DNA from 4 places in the Streptomyces sp. NPDC037273 genome. Region 1 is predicted to be linked to each of the others. Evidence: riboswitches for the same ligand, from Rfam matches in the RefSeq annotation. Region 1 holds a riboswitch; each other region holds the start of a gene.
The links. A riboswitch is a leader RNA that binds a small molecule or an ion and turns the genes downstream of it on or off. The one in region 1 is predicted to bind cobalamin.
Positions count from the first base shown of each region.

Region 1 (2,189 bases):
GGCATCAGGACCCGGGTGCGACGTCCTCGGCGCTGCTGTTCGCGACGCTCGCGGAGACCGCGGACGCGGAGGGGGTGTCGTGAGCGGGGAGGGCGGCTGTACGGCTCCGGAGGCGGGCGGGGCGCGCGGGGGTCCGGCGGGTGCCGGTTCCGCGCATGTCGGCATCGTGCTCGTGTCGCACAGTGCGGCGGTGGCGGGGGCGGTGGCCGAGTTGGCGCGGGGGCTCGCGGGCGGTGGGGAGCTGGCGCCGGTGGCGCCGGCGGGCGGGACCGCCGACGGGGGGCTCGGGACGAGTTCCGAGCTGATCGCGGAGGCGGCGAAGGAGGTCGACCGGGGGGCCGGGGTGGCGCTCCTGGTCGATCTGGGGAGTGCCGTGCTCACCGTGAAGGCCCTGCTGGCCGAGGGGGACGAACTGCCCGAAGGGGCGCGTCTGGTGGACGCGCCGTTCGTCGAGGGGGCGGTCGCGGCGCTGGTGACGGCGAGTGTCGGCGGGGACATCGAGGCGGTGGTGGCGGCGGCTTCGGAGGCGTACGGCTACCGCAAGGAATGAGGCGCGGAGGCGTACGTACACCGCCGGGAACGGGCCTCGGGGGTGGGTGCGCGGAGTGACGGAGAGGCCGCACCGGGTGGCGACCGTGTTGTGATGTACCTGGTCAACGCACTAATGTCGCAGGGCCTTGGTGTACGGGAAACCGGTGAAGTACCGGTGCGGCCCTCGCCACTGTGATCGGGAGGTCCGGCTCCACCCCCGCGGGAACGCCCTCGGGGAAGCCACTGGACCGCGACGGGAGACCGTCGGGGTGTGGGAAGGCGGAGTCGGACGGCATGACCGTCAGCCAGGAGACCGGCCAGGGTGCGTTGTCCATCCACGAGGTGCTGGAGAGGTCTCCCGACCATGCATATAGCCGAGGGGTATCTTCCCCCTGCGCACGCCGCCGCCTGGGGCGTCGCGGCCGCCCCGTTCGTCGTCCACGGGGTCCGCGCGCTGACCCGCGAGGTGCGGTCGAACCCCGAATCCACCCTGCTGCTCGGCGCGTCCGGCGCCTTCACGTTCGTCCTCTCGGCGCTCAAGTTGCCTTCGGTGACGGGTAGTTGCTCCCATCCGACCGGTACGGGCCTGGGCGCGATCCTGTTCCGGCCGCCGATCATGGCCGTCCTCGGCACGATCACCCTGCTGTTCCAGGCGCTGCTGCTCGCCCACGGCGGCCTCACCACGCTCGGCGCGAACGCCTTCTCGATGGCGATCGTCGGGCCCTGGGCGGGTTACGGGACCTACCGGCTGCTGCGGAAGTTCGGTACGCCCCTGATGGTCGCCGTCTTCTTCGGCGCGTTCGTCGCCGACCTCTCCACGTACTGCGTCACCAGCGTGCAGCTGGCGCTCGCCTTCCCCGACCCCGGCAGCGGCGTGCCCGGCGCGCTCGCCAAGTTCGGCGGGATCTTCGCGGTGACGCAGATTCCGCTCGCCGTCAGCGAGGGCCTGCTCACCGTGCTCGTGATGCGGCTCCTCACCCAGTCCAGCAAGGGTGATCTGACCCGCCTGGGCGTGCTCCCCCGCCCGCGCACGGAACTCCAGGACGAGGCGGCCACCCGATGAGCCCCAAGATCAGCCGCAAGATCAGCCGCAACGCGAAGATCAACGGCCTGCTGCTGCTCGTCGTCGTCGCGCTCGCGGTCCTGCCGCTCGTGCTCGGCCTGGGCGACCACAAGGAAGCCCCGTTCACCGGCTCCGACGCGGAGGCCGAGACCGCGATCACCGAGCTCGAGCCCGACTACGAGCCCTGGTTCAGCCCCCTGTACGAACCGCCGTCCGGCGAGATCGAGTCCGCGTTGTTCGCCCTCCAGGCGGCGCTGGGCGCGGGGGTCCTTGCGTACTACTTCGGCCTGCGGCGCGGGCGGCGGCAGGGGACGGCGCTGGCGGCGAAGGCCGGAGGGGCGGCTGAGGCGGATGGGGCGGGTGAGGTGCCGGCCGAGGGGCCCGGCTCCGCCACGACGGCGGCCGACGGCCCCGACGCGCCCGCCGACGGCGACCGCGCTGCCGGTCGTGACACCCGCGGGCCGGGGGCGTAGGCGTTCATGCTGCCGATCGACGCGGCGGCGCACAGCAGTCGCTGGCGCTCTCGCCATCCGGCCGAGAAGGCGCTGCTCGGGTTCGGGCTGACGTTGTGTGCGGTGTGTCTGCCGCCGTGGCC
Region 1 covers NZ_JBVJVO010000001.1:398,211-400,399, reverse strand. The annotation lists gene dhaL (dihydroxyacetone kinase subunit DhaL) at 1-83, shown strand, start outside; gene ACZ7G1_RS01770 (PTS-dependent dihydroxyacetone kinase phosphotransferase subunit DhaM) at 164-550, shown strand; cobalamin riboswitch at 635-867, shown strand; gene ACZ7G1_RS01765 (energy-coupling factor ABC transporter permease) at 896-1,594, shown strand; gene ACZ7G1_RS01760 (energy-coupling factor ABC transporter substrate-binding protein) at 1,615-2,067, shown strand; gene cbiQ (cobalt ECF transporter T component CbiQ) at 2,074-2,189, shown strand, end outside.

Region 2 (2,189 bases), on a different contig from region 1:
TGGGCCGCGGTGAGGCGGCCGAGGGGTGCGAGGACGTAGTGGGCGGCGGGGCCGAGCGGGCCGGGGGCGGGCGGGGGCCCGTAGAGCAGCAGCGATTCCGCCGGGGTCACGGGCTGCGCCGTGATGCCCGCCCGGTCGAGGGCGTCCGCCAGGCCGGGGGCGTACCCCTCGGGGAGCTCCGCGACCCGCCAGGCGCCGGTTCCGGCCGTGCGTGCGGCGTCCAGGAAGGCCCCGGCGGCGGCGAGCGCGGCGCGGGGGGCGTCGGCTCCGGCGACCCGGAACGCCCGCCCGCCGACGTACAGGAGCGCCGACTCCCCCTCCACTGCGACCAAGGTCACATCTCCGCCGAGCCCGGCCACGTCCCCGCGCCCGTCGTCGAGGACGAAGAGGAAACGGCCGGAAAGCGTTGCCGCCCACGGTTCGGCGCAGAGGAGGGCGTCGAGTTCCCTGGCCCACAACTGGACCTCGGGACCGCCGAGTCCGTCGAGGCCGGCGGCGGGGGAGACGACGATGTTGCGGACGCGCTCGTGCGTGGACGAGGGCAGCAGGCCCGCGTCCGCGAGCAGCGCGGCGAGCTCCGCGCCGCAGCCGTCCGCGAGGCCGCGGAGCTCCGCGTTGCCCCGGGAGGTGATGCTGACCGACCCGTCGCCCAGGGACTCCGCCGCGTCCGCCAGCGCCTCGACCTGACGTGCGGTCAGTCTGCCTGCGGGGAGGCGCAGTCGGGCCAGGCCGCCGTCGTCGGCGGCGTGCAGGCGCAGCGCCCCGGGGCAGGCGTCGCCACGGTCCCTTGCGGGGGGTTCGTTCCGCTCGGGCGTCGAGGGTGGGGTGGGCGGCATGGCGGCGAGCATACCCACGGGGAACGGGCCGCTCACCGGGTGTGATCCGGCCGACTCCCCGGCTCTCTTCGGCCTGTCCGCGCCACGATCTAGGATGCAGATCGGCATGGGGTCCCAGGACCCCGGGGAGGAAGCCCGGTGAGAATCCGGCGCGGTCCCGCCACTGTGAGCCCGTACCGGCCGAGCCGGCACGGGTGAGTCAGGAACTCCTGCCATCCATACGACCACCCGGGGCGCGGACAACCCCGAGGAAGGCCTGCGCACGCCATGCTGCTCCTGCTGTCGCACTCCGACACCGACCTGCTCAGCGCCCGCGCGGCGAACGCCGCCGCGACCGGACCGGTGGAGTACCGCTTCGCCAACCCGGCCCGCCTTCCCCTCGCCGACCTCGCCGGCCTCCTCGACGAGGCCGAACTCGTCGTCGTCCGCCTCCTCGGCGGGCTCCGCTCCTGGCAGGAGGGGATCGACGCGATCCGCGCCGCCGGGAAGCCGGTCGTCGTCCTCAGCGGCGAACAGGCCCCCGACGCCCAGCTGATGGAGGCCTCCACCGTCCCCGTCGGCGTCGCCACCGAGGCCCACGCCTACCTGGCGCACGGCGGCCCGGCGAACCTGGAGCAGCTGGCCCGCTTCCTCTCCGACACCGTCCTGCTCACCGGCCACGGCTTCGAGGCCCCGGCGGCCGCCCCCACCTGGGGCCCGCTGGAGCGCACCCCGCGCCGCACCGAGGGCCCGACGGTGGCCGTGCTCTACTACCGCGCCCACCACATGAGCGGGAACACCGCCTTCGTCGGCGCCCTCTGCGACGCGATCGAGGACGCCGGCGCCCAGGCCCTGCCGCTGTACGTGGCGTCCCTGCGGGCCCCCGAGGCCGAGCTCGTCGCCACCCTCGGCGGCGCCGACGCGATCGTCACGACCGTCCTCGCGGCCGGCGGCACGAAGCCCGCCGAGGCGCAGGCCGGCGGCGACGAAGAAGCGTGGGACGCGGGGGCGCTGGCCGCGCTCGACGTGCCGATCCTCCAGGCGCTGTGCCTGACCGGCTCGCGCTCGGCGTGGGAGGAGAACGACGAGGGCCTGTCGCCGCTCGACGCCGCCAGCCAGGTCGCCGTGCCCGAGTTCGACGGCCGGCTCATCACCGTCCCGTTCTCCTTCAAGGAGATCGACGCCGACGGCCTGCCCGCGTACGTCGCCGACGCCGAGCGCGCGGCCCGCGTCGCCGGCATCGCCGTCCGGCACGCCCGGCTCCGCCACATCCCGAACGCCGAGAAGAAGCTGGCGCTCGTCCTCTCCGCGTACCCGACGAAGCACTCCCGCATCGGCAACGCGGTCGGCCTCGACACCCCCGCCTCCGCGGTC
Region 2 covers NZ_JBVJVO010000006.1:417,377-419,565, forward strand. The annotation lists gene ACZ7G1_RS19475 (cobalamin biosynthesis protein CobG) at 1-848, opposite strand, end outside; cobalamin riboswitch at 932-1,057, shown strand; gene cobN (cobaltochelatase subunit CobN) at 1,104-2,189, shown strand, end outside.
Region 2: another riboswitch for cobalamin. It lies ahead of cobN (cobaltochelatase subunit CobN); the one in region 1 lies ahead of ACZ7G1_RS01765 (energy-coupling factor ABC transporter permease).

Region 3 (2,189 bases), on a different contig from region 1:
GGTGACCCGGCGGGACAGCCGGACCGCCCGCTCGATGTCGGCGACCTCGACGGCCCGCCCCTCCCCGTTGAGCACGGGCCGGTGCTCGACCCGGCCGCCGTACGCGAGGGTGCCGCCGAGCCGCACGCCGAGGGAGCCCGCGAAGGAGGCCTCGACGGGTCCTGCGTTGGGGCTGGGGTGCTTCGCCGCGTCCGCCCGCCAGGCCCGTACGGCCCCGCGCGGGTTCCCGCCGGCGACGGTCGCCAGGGCGGCGGTGAGGCGCGCCCCGGGCCAGCCGGCCACGTCGTCGAGCCGGGCCGAGGCCCAGCCGAAGCGGCGCAGCCGCGGCGACTTGTGCCCGACCATCGCGTCCAGGGTGTTGACGGCCCGGAAGCCGACGAGTCCCGGCACGCCCGCGACGGCGCCCCAGAACAGGGCGCCGACCACCGCGTCGGAGGTGTTCTCGGCGACGGATTCGACGACCGCGCGGGCCATCGCGGGACCGTCGAGGGAGTGCGGGTCGCGCCCGCAGAGGTGGGGCAGCCGCTCGCGCGCCACCTCCAGGTCCCCGGCGGCCAGCGCGCCGCCGATGGCGCGGGCCTCGCGCCCCAGGGTCGTCCCGCCGACGACGGCCCAGACGGCGGCCGCGGTCAGGGCGACGGAGGCGGCGCGGCTGCCCCGTACCGTACGGGCGGCGAGGGCGCCGGCGGCGGCGGTGGTCCCGGCGCAGACGGCCGTGTGGAGGGCTCCCCAGCCGCGGTGGTCGTGCCACAGGGCCCGTTCGACGCCGGCCGCCGCCCGGCCGAACGCGGCGACGGGATGGCCGCGGCGGGGATCGCCGACGAGCCGGTCGACGGCGAGGCCGAGGGCCGCTCCGTACGCGAAGACACCGGTGGCTCGGGAAACGCTGCGGCTGCAGCCGGGCATGGCGCTATGTCCTCACTCAGGGTCCGCGCCCTGGATCGACGTGACCGGCGGCGAGAGTTCCTGACTCCCGGACCCTTCGGATCCGGTCACAGTGGCGGGACCGCGCCGGATTCGCACCGGGCTTCCTCTGCTGCCGCCGTAATGGCCCCGGAAGTCCACCACGGGCCGAGAACACCCGTCAACTCACCCTTGACCTGCGTCGCGTCACTGTGCGGAGCACCACAAACACGACGGCCGGGCGGCCCGCTCCCGAAGGTGCGGACCGCCCGGCCGAGGTAACCGGGGACCGTCAGGCGACGATCAGGTAGATGCCGTACGCCACGGCCGCCAGGCACAGGGCGAAGCAGGCGTAGGCGCCGGTGCGGGCCAGGACGGCGGAGCCGCCCTGGGCGGCGGCCTGCTCCTGCTTGGAGAGGCCGATGATGCCGAGGGTGAAGAGGCCCACCAGGGCGACGGTCGCCACGAGGCTGACTCCGAAGACGGAGCCGAGGGCTGCCCAGTCGATCTTCATGCTTGGTTCCAGTTCCTTAGACCGCGGCGGCGGGGGCCGGGGGAGCGGCAGGGTCCGTGGGGACCGGCGCGGGGATGGTGGTCTTGAGGTCCTCGTCCGCGACGGCGGCGACGGAGCCGGCCGGCGGCGGGGTGACGGCGGCGATCGCGGTGGTGACCACGCCGTCGGCCTCGGCCTCGGCCTCGACGTCGTTGACGTTGGTGTGGTCGACCACCTGGCGGCGGGAGATCAGCCAGATGCCGAGGCAGGAGGCGACCAGGAAGGCCGCGACCGTGTAGACGCCCCAGTCGCCCTGGCGGGCGATGTACTCGGCTCCCGCGGCGACCAGGCCGGCGGCCGGCAGGGTCAGGCCCCAGGCGACGAACATGCGGGTGGCCGTCGACCAGCGGACGACGCCGCCCTTGCGGCCCAGGCCCGCGCCCATCACGGCACCGGAGACGGAGTGCGTGGTGGAGAGGGAGAAGCCCAGGTGGGAGGAGGCCAGGATGACCGTGGCCGCGCTGGTCTGGGCGGCGAAGCCCTGCTGCGGCTGGAGGTCCGTGAGGCCCTTGCCCATGGTGCGGATGATGCGCCAGCCGCCGAGGTAGGTGCCGAGCGCGATCGCCAGGCCCGCGGACACGATGACCCAGACCGGCGGGTTGGAGCCCGGGGCGAGGGTGCCGCCGGCGACCAGGGCGAGGGTGATGATGCCCATCGTCTTCTGGGCGTCGTTGGTGCCGTGGGCGAGGGAGACGAGGCCGGCGGAGGCGATCTGGCCGACCCGGTAGCCCTT
Region 3 covers NZ_JBVJVO010000016.1:133,920-136,108, forward strand. The annotation lists gene ACZ7G1_RS32310 (cobalamin biosynthesis protein) at 1-906, opposite strand, end outside; cobalamin riboswitch at 942-1,081, opposite strand; gene ACZ7G1_RS32315 (hypothetical protein) at 1,196-1,417, opposite strand; gene ACZ7G1_RS32320 (inorganic phosphate transporter) at 1,434-2,189, opposite strand, start outside.
Region 3: another riboswitch for cobalamin. It lies ahead of ACZ7G1_RS32310 (cobalamin biosynthesis protein); the one in region 1 lies ahead of ACZ7G1_RS01765 (energy-coupling factor ABC transporter permease).

Region 4 (2,189 bases), on a different contig from region 1:
GACTTCACGATCAGGGCGGTACGGCCCGAGGAGTACGAGGAGCTCGGCGACCTCACCGGCTTCACGTATCTGAACGACGGGCTGCTGCTGCACGGCGAGGACGATTTCTACCTGGCCGTACTGCGCGACACGGAGCGCCGGGCGCGCGAGAGCGAGGTCCTGGTCGCCGCCGACGCGGACGGCCGGATCATCGGCGGGGTGACCTTCGCCCCCGGCGGCACCACCTGGGCGGACATCGCCGTCCCCGGCGAGGCCGAGTTCCGGATGCTCGTGGTCGCGCCGGAGGCCCGCGGCAGGGGCGTCGGAGAGGCGCTCGTACGGGCCTGTGCGGACCGGGCGCGGGCCCTTCCCGACTGCGCCCGCCTGGTGCTCTCCACGGACGCCAAGATGGTCTCGGCGCACCGGATCTACGAGCGGATGGGCTTCGTCCGCACGCCGGAACGGGACTGGCAGCCGATCCCCGAGCACTCCCTGCGGACCTACGCCCTGGAGCTGTAGCCCCCGGACCGACACAACATGTGGGGGGTGCCGTCAGCGGCGCCCCCCACATGTATGCTCATCCTCGCTGTCGACGCAGGGAAATCCGGCGCGAATCCGGAACTGTCCCGCAACGGTGTGCTTCGTGCGGTTTCGTACGGAGCGAGTCCGAGGACCTGCCGGCGGCGCACCCGGTCCGTCCGTTCCGGGTGTCACTGACGTCCGGGCCTCGCGGAGTGGGCCGGTGGACGCGGCGCATCCGCGCGTACGGATGCCTCGCCCGCCTTCCCCCGCCCGCGGCCAGGAGCCGAGCGAGGGAGAGCCCCCACGTGACCATCGCGCCCGCCGATCCGGCCACGGAGATCGAGAGCGACGGACCCGGCACCGTACTGCTGCGGACCCTGACCGATCTCACCGCCGATCTCCCCGACACCGACCCCGGCAAGGTCGCCGCCGCCGCGCTGCGCGGCCGCAGCGCCGCGTCGGACGAGGCGGAACTGCGCGAGCTGGCCACCGAGGCGGCCGCGGGCCTGATCGCCGAGGACCCGGCGTACTCCCGGCTCGCCGCCCGGCTCCTGACCCTCACCATCGCCGACGAGGCGGCCGGCCAGGGCGCGGTCTCCTTCTCCGCCTCCGTGGCCGTCGGTCACCGCGAGGGCCTGATCGCCGACCGCACCGCCGACTTCGTCGCGCTGCACGCCGACCGCCTCGACGCCACGATCGACGCCGCCGGCGACGACCGCTTCGGCTACTTCGGTCTGCGCACCCTCTACTCGCGCTACCTGCTGCGCCACCCGATCACCCGCAAGGTGATCGAGACCCCCCAGCACTTCATGCTCCGGGTGGCCTGCGGCCTCGCGGAGGACGAGAGCGTCCGCGCGCTCGACGAGGTGGCGGCCCTCTACGGCCTGATGAGCCGCCTGGACTACCTGCCCTCCTCCCCCACGCTCTTCAACTCGGGCACCCGCCACCCGCAGATGTCCTCCTGCTACCTCCTGGACTCCCCCCAGGACGAGCTGGACTCCATCTACGACCGCTACCACCAGGTCGCGCGCCTCTCGAAGCACGCCGGCGGCATCGGGCTGTCCTACTCCCGCATCCGCGCCCGCGGTTCGCTGATCCGCGGCACCAACGGCCACTCGAACGGCATCGTCCCGTTCCTGAAGACCCTCGACGCCTCCGTCGCCGCCGTGAACCAGGGCGGCCGCCGCAAGGGCGCCGCCGCGGTCTACCTGGAGACCTGGCACGCCGACATCGAGGAGTTCCTTGAGCTCCGCGACAACACGGGCGAGGACCAGCGCCGTACGCACAACCTGAACCTGGCGCACTGGATCCCGGACGAGTTCATGCGCCGGGTCAACGCGGACGCCGACTGGTCGCTGTTCTCCCCCTCGGACGTGCCCGAGCTCGTCGACCTGTGGGGCGACGAGTTCGACGCCGCCTACCGCGCCGCCGAGGCCAAGGGCCTGGCCCGCAAGTCGATGCCGGCCCGCGACCTGTACGGCCGCATGATGCGGACCCTGGCGCAGACCGGCAACGGCTGGATGACCTTCAAGGACGCCTCGAACCGCACGGCCAACCAGACCGCCGAGCCGGGCTCGGTCGTGCACTCCTCGAACCTCTGCACCGAGATCATCGAGGTCACGAACGACGGCGAGACCGCGGTCTGCAACCTCGGCTCGGTCAACCTCGGCTCGTTCGTCGTGGGTTCG
Region 4 covers NZ_JBVJVO010000003.1:272,722-274,910, reverse strand. The annotation lists gene ACZ7G1_RS10565 (GNAT family N-acetyltransferase) at 1-498, shown strand, start outside; cobalamin riboswitch at 516-675, shown strand; gene ACZ7G1_RS10560 (ribonucleoside-diphosphate reductase subunit alpha) at 807-2,189, shown strand, end outside.
Region 4: another riboswitch for cobalamin. It lies ahead of ACZ7G1_RS10560 (ribonucleoside-diphosphate reductase subunit alpha); the one in region 1 lies ahead of ACZ7G1_RS01765 (energy-coupling factor ABC transporter permease).